2 regions of the Mesobacillus sp. AQ2 genome follow, and region 1 is predicted to be linked to the other one. Evidence: riboswitches for the same ligand, from Rfam matches in the RefSeq annotation. Region 1 holds a riboswitch; the other holds the start of a gene.
The links. Region 1 has a riboswitch for cyclic di-GMP ahead of QNH36_RS04945 (anti-repressor SinI family protein). Riboswitches for the same ligand answer to the same signal wherever they lie in the genome.
Positions count from the first base shown of each region.

Region 2: linked by a shared signal. The riboswitch ahead of QNH36_RS20105 (hypothetical protein) and the one ahead of QNH36_RS04945 (anti-repressor SinI family protein) in region 1 are both predicted to bind cyclic di-GMP.

Region 1 covers NZ_CP126080.1:995,262-1,000,317, forward strand. Annotated here, with positions in the region: gene QNH36_RS04930 (pseudouridine-5'-phosphate glycosidase) at 1-751, shown strand, start outside; gene QNH36_RS04935 (helix-turn-helix domain-containing protein) at 813-1,154, opposite strand; gene QNH36_RS04940 (hypothetical protein) at 1,373-1,588, shown strand; cyclic di-GMP riboswitch class I at 1,805-1,891, shown strand; gene QNH36_RS04945 (anti-repressor SinI family protein) at 1,921-2,049, shown strand; gene QNH36_RS04950 (helix-turn-helix domain-containing protein) at 2,148-2,468, opposite strand; gene treR (trehalose operon repressor) at 2,738-3,463, shown strand; gene QNH36_RS04960 (late competence development ComFB family protein) at 3,519-3,794, opposite strand; gene QNH36_RS04965 (type 1 glutamine amidotransferase domain-containing protein) at 3,997-4,512, shown strand.
Region 2 covers NZ_CP126080.1:3,992,672-3,997,727, reverse strand. Annotated here, with positions in the region: gene QNH36_RS20120 (lactonase family protein) at 1-543, opposite strand, end outside; gene nadE (NAD(+) synthase) at 763-1,584, shown strand; gene QNH36_RS20110 (hypothetical protein) at 1,636-1,980, opposite strand; cyclic di-GMP riboswitch class I at 2,220-2,304, shown strand; gene QNH36_RS20105 (hypothetical protein) at 2,579-2,803, shown strand; gene QNH36_RS20100 (acetyl-CoA C-acetyltransferase) at 2,857-4,041, opposite strand; gene QNH36_RS20095 (GntP family permease) at 4,105-5,056, opposite strand, start outside.

The DNA of each region.
Region 1 (5,056 bases):
CATTGCCATTCTTGATGGTAAAATTAAGATCGGGCTCTCGGATGAAGAACTGAAGTACCTGGGCAAAAGCAAGAATGTAGAAAAAACCAGCAGACGGGACCTCGCGTATCTGTTATCAACCGGTAAAAATGGAGCAACAACAGTGGCAGCCACAATGATCTGCGCAGAACTGGCAAATCTAGAGGTATTTGTGACAGGAGGAATTGGCGGTGTACATCGTGAAGCGGGAACAACGATGGATATTTCTGCCGACCTGCAAGAACTGGCAAAAACAAATGTAGCAGTAGTATGTGCAGGCGCCAAGTCGATTCTGGACCTGGGATTGACTCTAGAGTATCTTGAAACCCATGGTGTACCTGTTGTAGGCTATGGTACCGATTCATTGCCAGCGTTCTATACACGGACGAGCCCGTATAATGTAAACTTCCGCCTCGATACTCCCGAGGCTGTCGCGGATATGATCAAAACTAAATGGGATCTTGGGCTCAATGGTGGAATCGTCGTTGCCAATCCGATCCCTGAAGGTGATGCAATGGAAGAAAGTTTCATAGCTGACGTAATCGAAAAAGCACTGGCAGAAGCGAAGAAAAAGCATATAGACGGCAAGCATTTGACCCCATTCCTGCTGGGTAAGGTTAAAGAACTGACCGAGGGAAAGAGCCTTGTTGCTAATATCGCGCTTGTCAAAAATAACGCCAGGGTGGGAGCGAAGATTGCCGCCAGCCTTTCCAAACAGAGAATCAGCCATTAAGGCTGTTTTTTTTGGTATTTTGGTCTAAGATGCATTCTTAATTTGTATTTTATAATACTCGCTACTTTTCTTTATCAATACGGTTCTTGAATTTCATGAAATCAAGGTAATAAGAAAAATCTTCTTTGCTGATCCCATTTTTTATTGCTTCGTCAACAAGTCCGATCCATTCCTCATCAACGGGGATCGAATCAATCCTTTTTGTTTGCTGGCCCATCAGGTTCTCCACAGACGTATCCAGATTGTGGGCAAGTCGTGATAAAACCTGGAGCGAAGGATTTTCTTGAATGCCTCTTTCGATATAACTGAGGTATGACTTGGAAACATTCGCTTTTTGAGAAAGTTCAGTAATAGAATAGTTTCTTTCCAATCTTAATCTTTTAATCTTCTCTCCAACCTTCATCTAGTTATCTCCTTAAAATCAACTGTATTCATTATAACGAACAAATAGATTCTTTAAAAAATACGAAATAGTATGAGAATGGAAGGAATTTCTTAAAAAAGAACGATTATTGTTCTTTTTTAAGAAAATTCGCCTTATTATGGACTTTTTCAAAAATGGTTCCTCTGAACTATACTCGAATGGAGTGTAGTAGTACCGAGTTAAGGAGGCAAATGGCAATGTACAGAAAAAACTGCGATCGATGCAATCGTCCCTCGTTTAGCAGCAGTGAACAGGGTGAATGGCTATGTCCGGTGTGTGGCAATGATTTAACAAGGTACCCGTTTTTCAATGCCATCAGCCTTGAAAAAGTAGTCCTAAAGCATCGCGGGAAAAGGCAAACCTATCCAAAAACTTCACAGTCCAAAGGCTTATCTTCAGATTTATGGGGGTGAATGTAAAAAAAGAGTTCAACATTTAAGGATAGGATGCGACAAAAAATACTAGTAAAAAGATTTAAATTTTCAGAAAAATAATGTTTTAATTCATAAATTTGTAATTGTTTGGAAGAAAAAGAAGGATAGTTCCAGAAATTCGCCGACAAATATTTACATGTTAAATATATAGAACAAGGTACAATGACATTGGGAGTAAACGATTAAGCAAAAAGGTACAGATAAAGGCAAACTGGTTGAAAAACCAGGACGCAAAGTCACGGATCTAAGGTACAAAAGTACTATGATGGCCGGGCCGCCTGGGATACTAACTGTATTTTGGGGGGAAGAACTTGATTAAAGAACAGGTAATTTTCGAAGAATTGGATACAGAATGGATGCAGCTGATCATGGAAGCATTGGAGATGGGAATAAATAAAGAAGAAATCAGGAAATTTTTAATGACCAATAGGCAGGAGTAAAGGATACATAAAGATAATCGTTATATACTCGGGCAGCTCCTTACAGAGGTGCTTTTTATTTTACAAAAAAGGGACAGCGAAATGGCTGTCCCTTGTGATTATTTATTATTGAGTTTCCATTTGTTGAACTCGAGAAATTCACGGAACTGGTCTTTGCTGATTCCGGAATCCATTGCTTCTTTCACAAGATTAACCCAGTCAGAATCAATATTTTCTTTATCGACTTGTTCATGGATCAATTGATCAACCGGGACATTCAGGACTCCAGCGATCTTCTCAAGAAATTGAATGGAAGGATTCGTTTGCAGATTCCGTTCCAAAGAGCTTAAATAGGACTTTGCGACGCCAGCTTGCTCAGCCAACTCGGATAGGGACATTCTTTTCTCTTGTCTAAGTTTTTTGACGCGTTCACCAATCACAGTATCCACACACCTTGTCAATTTATAGTTATATCATAACAAATCTGATAAAATAGTTCCATATTAAGAACACCTTACAGAACAATTATAAACAATCTTCTCAATTTTTGTGGTGTTTTTTTTAATAAAAGGTTGGGAAAAAAATAGTCTCTATAGTTATCGGCGGTTAACGGTGAATTTTTATAAAAAGTAAACAGGATAGTCTATAATATTCTTTTATTCGAAAAAAAGGTAAAATGGTAGCAATCAGACAAGGTACGGGTGATGATATGCAGAAAAAGTATTTATTGATCTATGAAGAAATCGCCAAACAAATCCAGGAGGGGCATTACCACGCCAAAACAATTTTGCCATCTGAAAATGAATTTGCCGAAATGTATCAGACATCACGCGAAACAATTCGCAAAGCCCTGAATCTTCTCGCACAAAATGGCTTTATCCAAAAAATCCGCGGCAAAGGCTCACTCGTGCTCGATTTGAAAAGGCACCAGTTTCCGATTTCCGGGCTAATCAGTTTTAAAGAACTCGCGAAAAATATGGGCGGAAAAGCAAAGACGACTGTGGATGGGTTTGATCTCGAACAGGCAGGAGCGGATATCGCGAGGGAACTGAATGTTGACAATGATGAGATGGTCTGGAAGGTGAAGAGAGTCAGGCATATTGATGAAGAACGGGTCATCCTCGATAAGGATTTTATCGTCGAAAGGCATGTGCCAGGCCTGTCACGCCAAAAATGCGAGAATTCGATTTTTGAATATATTGAGCAGGAACTGGATAAAAAAATCAGTTTTGCCAAAAAGGAATTCACGGTTGAGGAACCGAGTGAAGAGGATCGGGAGCTTCTGGATATGGAAGGATTCCATGCGATTGTCATCGTGAAAAACTATATTTATTTCGATGATGCGACACTTTTCCAGTATACCGAGTCAAGGCATCGTCCCGACAAGTTCCGGTTCGTGGATTTCGCCAGACGTATGGATACACAGAATATATAAAAAAGAGCTGCCGTTGACAGGCCTGGGCGACCAGGCTGTCATTAGGCAGCTTTTATTAATGTTTCGGATATTTTCCGACTAGATGGATGGCACTGATGATCCGTTTATTGATCCAGGCCCTGTTCTCCTGAGTGTTTAGCTGTTCATAAACCATCTTTCGGCCATCTTCCGTAGTGACATAGTGGCTTGGAAGAGTGTTCAGGCTGATGGCGATGATATCATTACGGCACTTCTGGCAATTGCAGAAAGTCTGGTAATCGGGGCTCATCATCAACACATTGACAAGAGTCGAAACCACTTCCTCCATTACATTGATATAACCAAATTTCATGGTGCTCCTTCTCTCCCTAAAGATGTCCTAAATAAATTATAGACGAATTACGCAAATATAAAATCTTTTTTTTGCTTTCAACTTAAGATGGGTCTATTTACATAATTTTATTGTAAAAAGTGGAAGTGTTTATTGATGTTTTGTCCTCTCCAGACAGGGAAGATTTAATAGTGGAGAATTTATTAAAGGAGATGTTGAATCAATGGGTAAGAAAATTGCCTGTTTAATAACAGACTTATTTGAAGACGCAGAATATCTCGAGCCTTCTCGTGCATTTACAGAAGCCGGACATGAGGTTATGACGATCGAAAAAGAAAAGGGGAAGACGGTAAAAGGCAAGCAGGGAAAAGCCGAAGTCAAGATTGATGAAAGCATTGACAACGTCAAGCCGGAAGATTTTGATGCATTATTCATACCTGGCGGCTTTTCTCCAGACCAGCTGCGCGAGGATGAACGATTCGTCCAATTCGCCAAGTACTTTATGGATGAGAAAAAACCCGTATTCGCAATATGTCATGGTCCGCAGCTGTTATTGACAGCCAAGACACTTGAAGGCAGAAGTGCGACAGGCTATAAATCCATTCGTGTCGACATGGAATACGCCGGTGCGAAATACCAGGACAAGGAAGTCGTCGTCTGCTGCAACCAGCTGGTGACAAGCAGAGAACCGAAGGATATTCCAGCGTTCAATCGCGAAGCACTTAAAGTGCTGGAATAGTATGGATTGAGAACCCTATTGCTTAGGCAGAAGGGTTTTTTTATTGTGTGTGCAAACTGGAAAAAAATGAAACTCGCTATATAAACGAGAAAGTCACTATAAAAGGTGAAACTCGCTATATAAACGGAAAAGTCGCTATAAAAAGAGGAAACTCGCTATATAAAAGAAAAAGTCGCTATAAAAAGGTGAAACTCGCTATATAAAAGAAAAAGTCGCTATAAAAAGGTGAAACTTGCTATATAAAGAAAAGTCGTCGCTATAAAAAGGTGAAACTCGCTATATAAAAGAAAAAGTCGCTATAAAAAGAGGAAACTCGCTATATAAAAGAAAAAGTCGCTATAAAAAGGTGAAACTCGCTATATAAACGAGAAAGTCGCTATAAAAAGGTGAAACTCGCTATAAAATTAGTTTCTTGCTATAAAAAGTGATTGCAGAGATTTGATAAAACCGTTTAAAGTGGATTTTCTGTGGTAGTCATCCAGTAAACTAAGCCTATTTGCTTTTACCTTGTGAGGAACTGGTTCATTTTGCGAAATTTTACGTA
Region 2 (5,056 bases), 1.8 Mb from region 1:
ACCGTTGTCCAGGGTGTAGGTGATCAGTTGGTCGATGCCAAGGTCGATCACTGCCGCATATTTCCCGTCAGGAGTGAAGCCGGCATAATGCGTGTGCGCTTTTTCCTGCCGCTCATCCGGTCCTGAACCCTCATGGACCACGCTTGATAACACATTTTCAATACTGCCGGTTTCAGCGTTCAGCAGATAAGAATCTGCAGTCCCTTTATGGTAATTAGCGGATAAAAGCAGAGTGTTTTCCGGGTTCACGCTCACATGGCAGGGAGATGCTCCTGGAGCAAGCTGTGAATCGATGAAAGATAATTTTCCGGAGTCAAGAATGTTGAAGCCTGCAACTCCTCCGGAATCACCTTCTTTTGCGACTGCATAAAGGAAGCGGTTGTCATCGCTGATTGTCAGGTAAGTAGGGTTTTCCAGAGCTGCAGCTGGTTCCACATCAAGGATTTTTCCATTTGCCGCATCCAATGTGAAAGAATAGATCCCCTCGCTGTTGCCTTTTGTATAGGTACCGAAATAGCCTTTGAACTTTTCATGGGTTGCCATTATGAATGCCTCCAATTTAATTCGCGTTAATACTATGGTTTATAGTCTAGCAAAAAAATCATGGCAGACAAAATGTTACGTCCACCATGGTAATGGGTAAAATAAACATGAGCATTTTTGGTATTGGGATGTTAGGTTTTCTGACGAAAATCTGGACTTTGGACTTTAGAAGGGATATGCTCTTTTTTGAATAGTTTTTCGTGAATTAGGAGGGTTATCATGAGCTTGCAAAAGCAGATAATTGAAGATTTGAATGTGCAGCCGCAAATTGATCCCCAGCAAGAAATCAGGAAAAGAATCGATTTTTTAAAGGAATATTTGCTTACATCAAGGGCGAAAGGGTTCGTTCTAGGCATCAGCGGCGGCCAGGATTCCACTCTGGCGGGGAAACTTGCGCAAATGGCTGCGGAGGAATTGCGGTCAGAAGGCAAGGATGCCAAATTCGTCGCTGTCAGACTTCCTTATGCGGTGCAAAAAGATGAGGATGATGCTCAGAAAGCACTGGAATTCATCAAGCCGGATCAAACGATCACCTTCAATATCCAGCCTGCTGTCGACACCTTCAATACCCAGTTCGAGGAAGCGATTGGCGAGAAGATGACAGACTTTAACAAAGGAAATGCAAAGGCAAGGATCCGGATGATCACCCAATATGCTATCGGCGGGCAGGACGGCTTGCTGGTGATTGGGACAGACCATGCTGCTGAAGCAGTAACCGGATTTTTCACAAAATACGGGGATGGAGGAGCTGACCTGCTGCCGCTTACCGGCTTGAACAAGCGCCAGGGCAGGGAACTGCTCAAAGCATTGAATGCAGAATCAAGACTGTATCTGAAAGAGCCTACCGCTGACCTTTTAGACAACAAGCCGCTTCAATCGGATGAAACCGAACTTGGCGTCAGCTATGAAGTAATCGATGATTATCTTGAAGGAAAGCAGATTGATGAAGCAGCAGCAGCCAAAATTGAGGGCAGATATCTTGCTTCAGAGCATAAACGGCATGTTCCAGCGTCCATGTTTGATTCATGGTGGAAGGAATAAGCACAAAAAAGGCCTGGCTAAGATTTTCGATCAAAAGCCAGGCTTTCCTTTTTATTCAGTTTGCGCAATAGCTAACTGTGGCGCATCCTCTTTGTCTGTCACTTTGTCGATTTTATCGGTGAACATCTGGAAGACCCGCTTTTTTTCTTCCAACTCCTTGATATACTCTTTCAAATCATTGAATTTCTCCTCAAATGGCTGATGATACAATTCGCGAATCTTCCTGTTCAGGTCCGGATTCACTGTCGACTGGACAACCTGCTTCGTGATGTTAAATTTATATGTATACACTTTAAGCTCATTTTTTACTTCGTCATACTCCGCATCTATTTCTTTAAGAATCTCTTCAATTTCTGCTTTCCATTCATCTAGCGACTTTTTAACATGCTGTTCCATAAGGATCCTCCTGCCATTCGCCTGTAATAAAGCTTCTTCCTTTTATTCTAGCAACTGAACTTTACATAGAGATTGCTGGGATATTACATTGTGAAAACAATGCGCTAATCAAAGTTGGCGCCTGAAAGGGTTGTCTATCTTTCATGCGCTCACAAAGTTATAGGAAATTAGACTCATCTTTGTAATTAATTGGCGAATTTTGTTGAAAGTATGGTTCTAAAGTTTTATATTTTAAGTAGAACTGAAAAAGGCAAACTTATCGAAAGGTGAGGACGCAAAGCCACGAGTCTAAGGCCATGCTGCTAGGATAGTCGGGTTGCCAATAAAAGATCGGATGAGTATAGAACATATCGGTGAATGGTATTGGTTGACTGTTTGCCAAAGGAAATCCGCCGTCTTTTTTGGAGGATTTTTTTTATTCTTCCTGGTCCATTCTGCACAATCATGCAAAAAGAACTGAATTTCACGTTTGCCGAGTGTGAGAAAGGATAAATAAAACTTAAGTATCTTGACAGGACGAGTGAAAATAATCCTTTTGGCAGGTTTTGTTTTTAGGAAAAAGGATTTTTGAAAAATAGAATGGAAGGTGGAGGAAACGTTGACTGTATTGTTTGGGACGGTAGAGTACTTTGAACGGGAGATAGAGTTTCATTTAACAGATGTTGAAAAAAGGGAAAGGTTCCAGGAAGAAATTCAGCAGATACAAATGAAGCTGGAAGAAGAGCTTCGGAATGATTTCATCTGTGACGAGAGGCTAAGAAGGGAATGCCTTGAGAATCTATCAAATGCATGCAGTAAATTAACTGAAGATTATGTAGTTTGATAACTGCTAAAATATGAAAGCCTGTGGTGCGGACCACAGGCTTTTTCTATTGATTAAACATTTTCGATGATCGTTGCGACACCCATTCCGCCGCCTATGCAGAGGGTGGCCAGTCCGTATTTTTGTTCTCGTTTCTTAAGTTCGTGGATGAGTGTGACTAGAATTCTTGCTCCGCTTGCTCCAATTGGGTGGCCAAGCGCAATGGCACCGCCGTTGACATTTACATTCTCCTCGCTCATGCCAAGTTCCTTCATGACGGAAAGAGCCTGTGCCGCAAATGCCTCATTCGCCTCTACTAAATCGATATCCGTTAACTCCATTTCCGCTTTCTTAAGGGCTTTCTTAACAGCGCTAACAGGCCCAATACCCATGATGGATGGATCAACGCCCGCAGAAGCATTCGCCTTGATGGTTACAAGTGGAGTAACTCCTAGTTCTTTTGCTTTTTTGCCACTCATCACCACAACTGCAGCTGCGCCATCATTGATTCCAGAAGCATTGGCTGCGGTTACGGTTCCGTCTTTCTTGAATGCAGGCCGTAACTTGCCAATCTTTTCAAGAGTGCTGCCGAATTTAGGATGCTCATCCTGATCGACAATAATAGGATCGCCTTTACGCTGTTTCACTTCTACAGGGACGATTTCATCCTTGAAACGTCCAGAAGTGATCGCTGCTTCTGCCCGGTTCTGGCTTTTGACTGCGAAAGCGTCCTGTTCATTGCGCGAGATTTCATATTTTTCGGCAAGGTTTTCGGCAGTAATACCCATATGGTAGTCATTAAATGCACATACGAGTCCATCGCCAAGCAATGTATCAACGAGTTTTTGGTCGCCCATTTTGAAGCCTTCTCGCGCACCTTTGAGAACGAAAGGCGCCTGGCTCATATTCTCCATTCCGCCAGCGACAACGATATCGGCTTCACCTGCTGCAATTGCTTGATATGCCAGGTGAACGGCCTTCAAACCTGAGCCGCATAGTTTATTGATTGTCATGGATGGGCATGTCTCTGGAAGTCCTGCTCTCATGGCAGCCTGGCGTGCCGGATTTTGACCAAGCCCGGCTTGAAGGACATTTCCCATGATGACTTCATCGACGGAATCAGCACTAATATTTGCTTTTTCCAATGCAGCCTTAATAGCGGCCGCTCCAAGATCAACTGCAGATACCTTTGAAAAAGCTCCGCCAAAAGCTCCTGTAGCGGTCCTGACCGCACTTGCAATCACAATTGAATTTTCCATTTTTACTGCCCCTTCCGAATTAAAGTTAAGAAAGGGGGAATTGCTCCCCCTTTGTTGTTATTATTATACTAGTCCAGTTAACTTGTAGACTGCAATAATGAAGAATACAGCCAATGTTTTTATTACAGTAATAGCAAAAATATCTTTATAAGATTGTTTATGAGTTAATCCGGTAACAGCAAGCAAAGTAATAACTGCACCGTTGTGAGGAAGTGTATCCATTCCGCCTGATGCCATCGAGATGACACGGTGCATGACTTCTGGCGGGATATTGAATTCTGTGATTGCCTTCATGTAAGTATCAGCCATTGCACTCAAAGCAATCCCCATACCGCCTGAAGCAGATCCAGTCACACCTGCAAGAGTTGTAGTCGTTACTGCTCCATTGATGAGCGGATCTGTGAATGTTGTTGAAATTCCTTTACTCACAACAGAGAATCCTGGAAGAGAGGAAATGACTCCGCCAAAACCGTATTCAGCCCCAGTATTCATCGATGCAAGCAAGGCACCGCCTATTGCAGTGTTGACTCCAACTTTAAATCCTCCGGTAACCTTCTTCCAGTCATATAAAAGAGTAGCCAGGATGCCAAGAATCAACGCCAGTTCAACGGACCAGATTCCAACTACTCCAGCCATCTGGACCGTACCATAGGATTCAAGACCAATCTTTGAAAAATCAAACCCATTCGGATACCATTTTGGCAGATTCACTGTGAAGAATTTGTTAGCTACACCAACAAGCACTAATGGTACGAATGCAAGTACAGCTCTTATTGTGCTCGTTTTAGCAGTCATGTCAATGTTGCTGACACCTTCATCTAGTGCCTCAGCTTCTGCTGCAGCAGCGGATTCTGCATTATCAAATCCGTAGAAACCTTCGCCGCGTTTTGCAGCTCTCTTTCTAAGAGTTTCAAGATAAAGCATGCCTAATGTGAAAACAAGGATTGCACCAATGATCCCGAGGGCAGGTGCCGCGTAAATATCAGTCCCGAAGAAGCTTGTTGGAATAACGTTT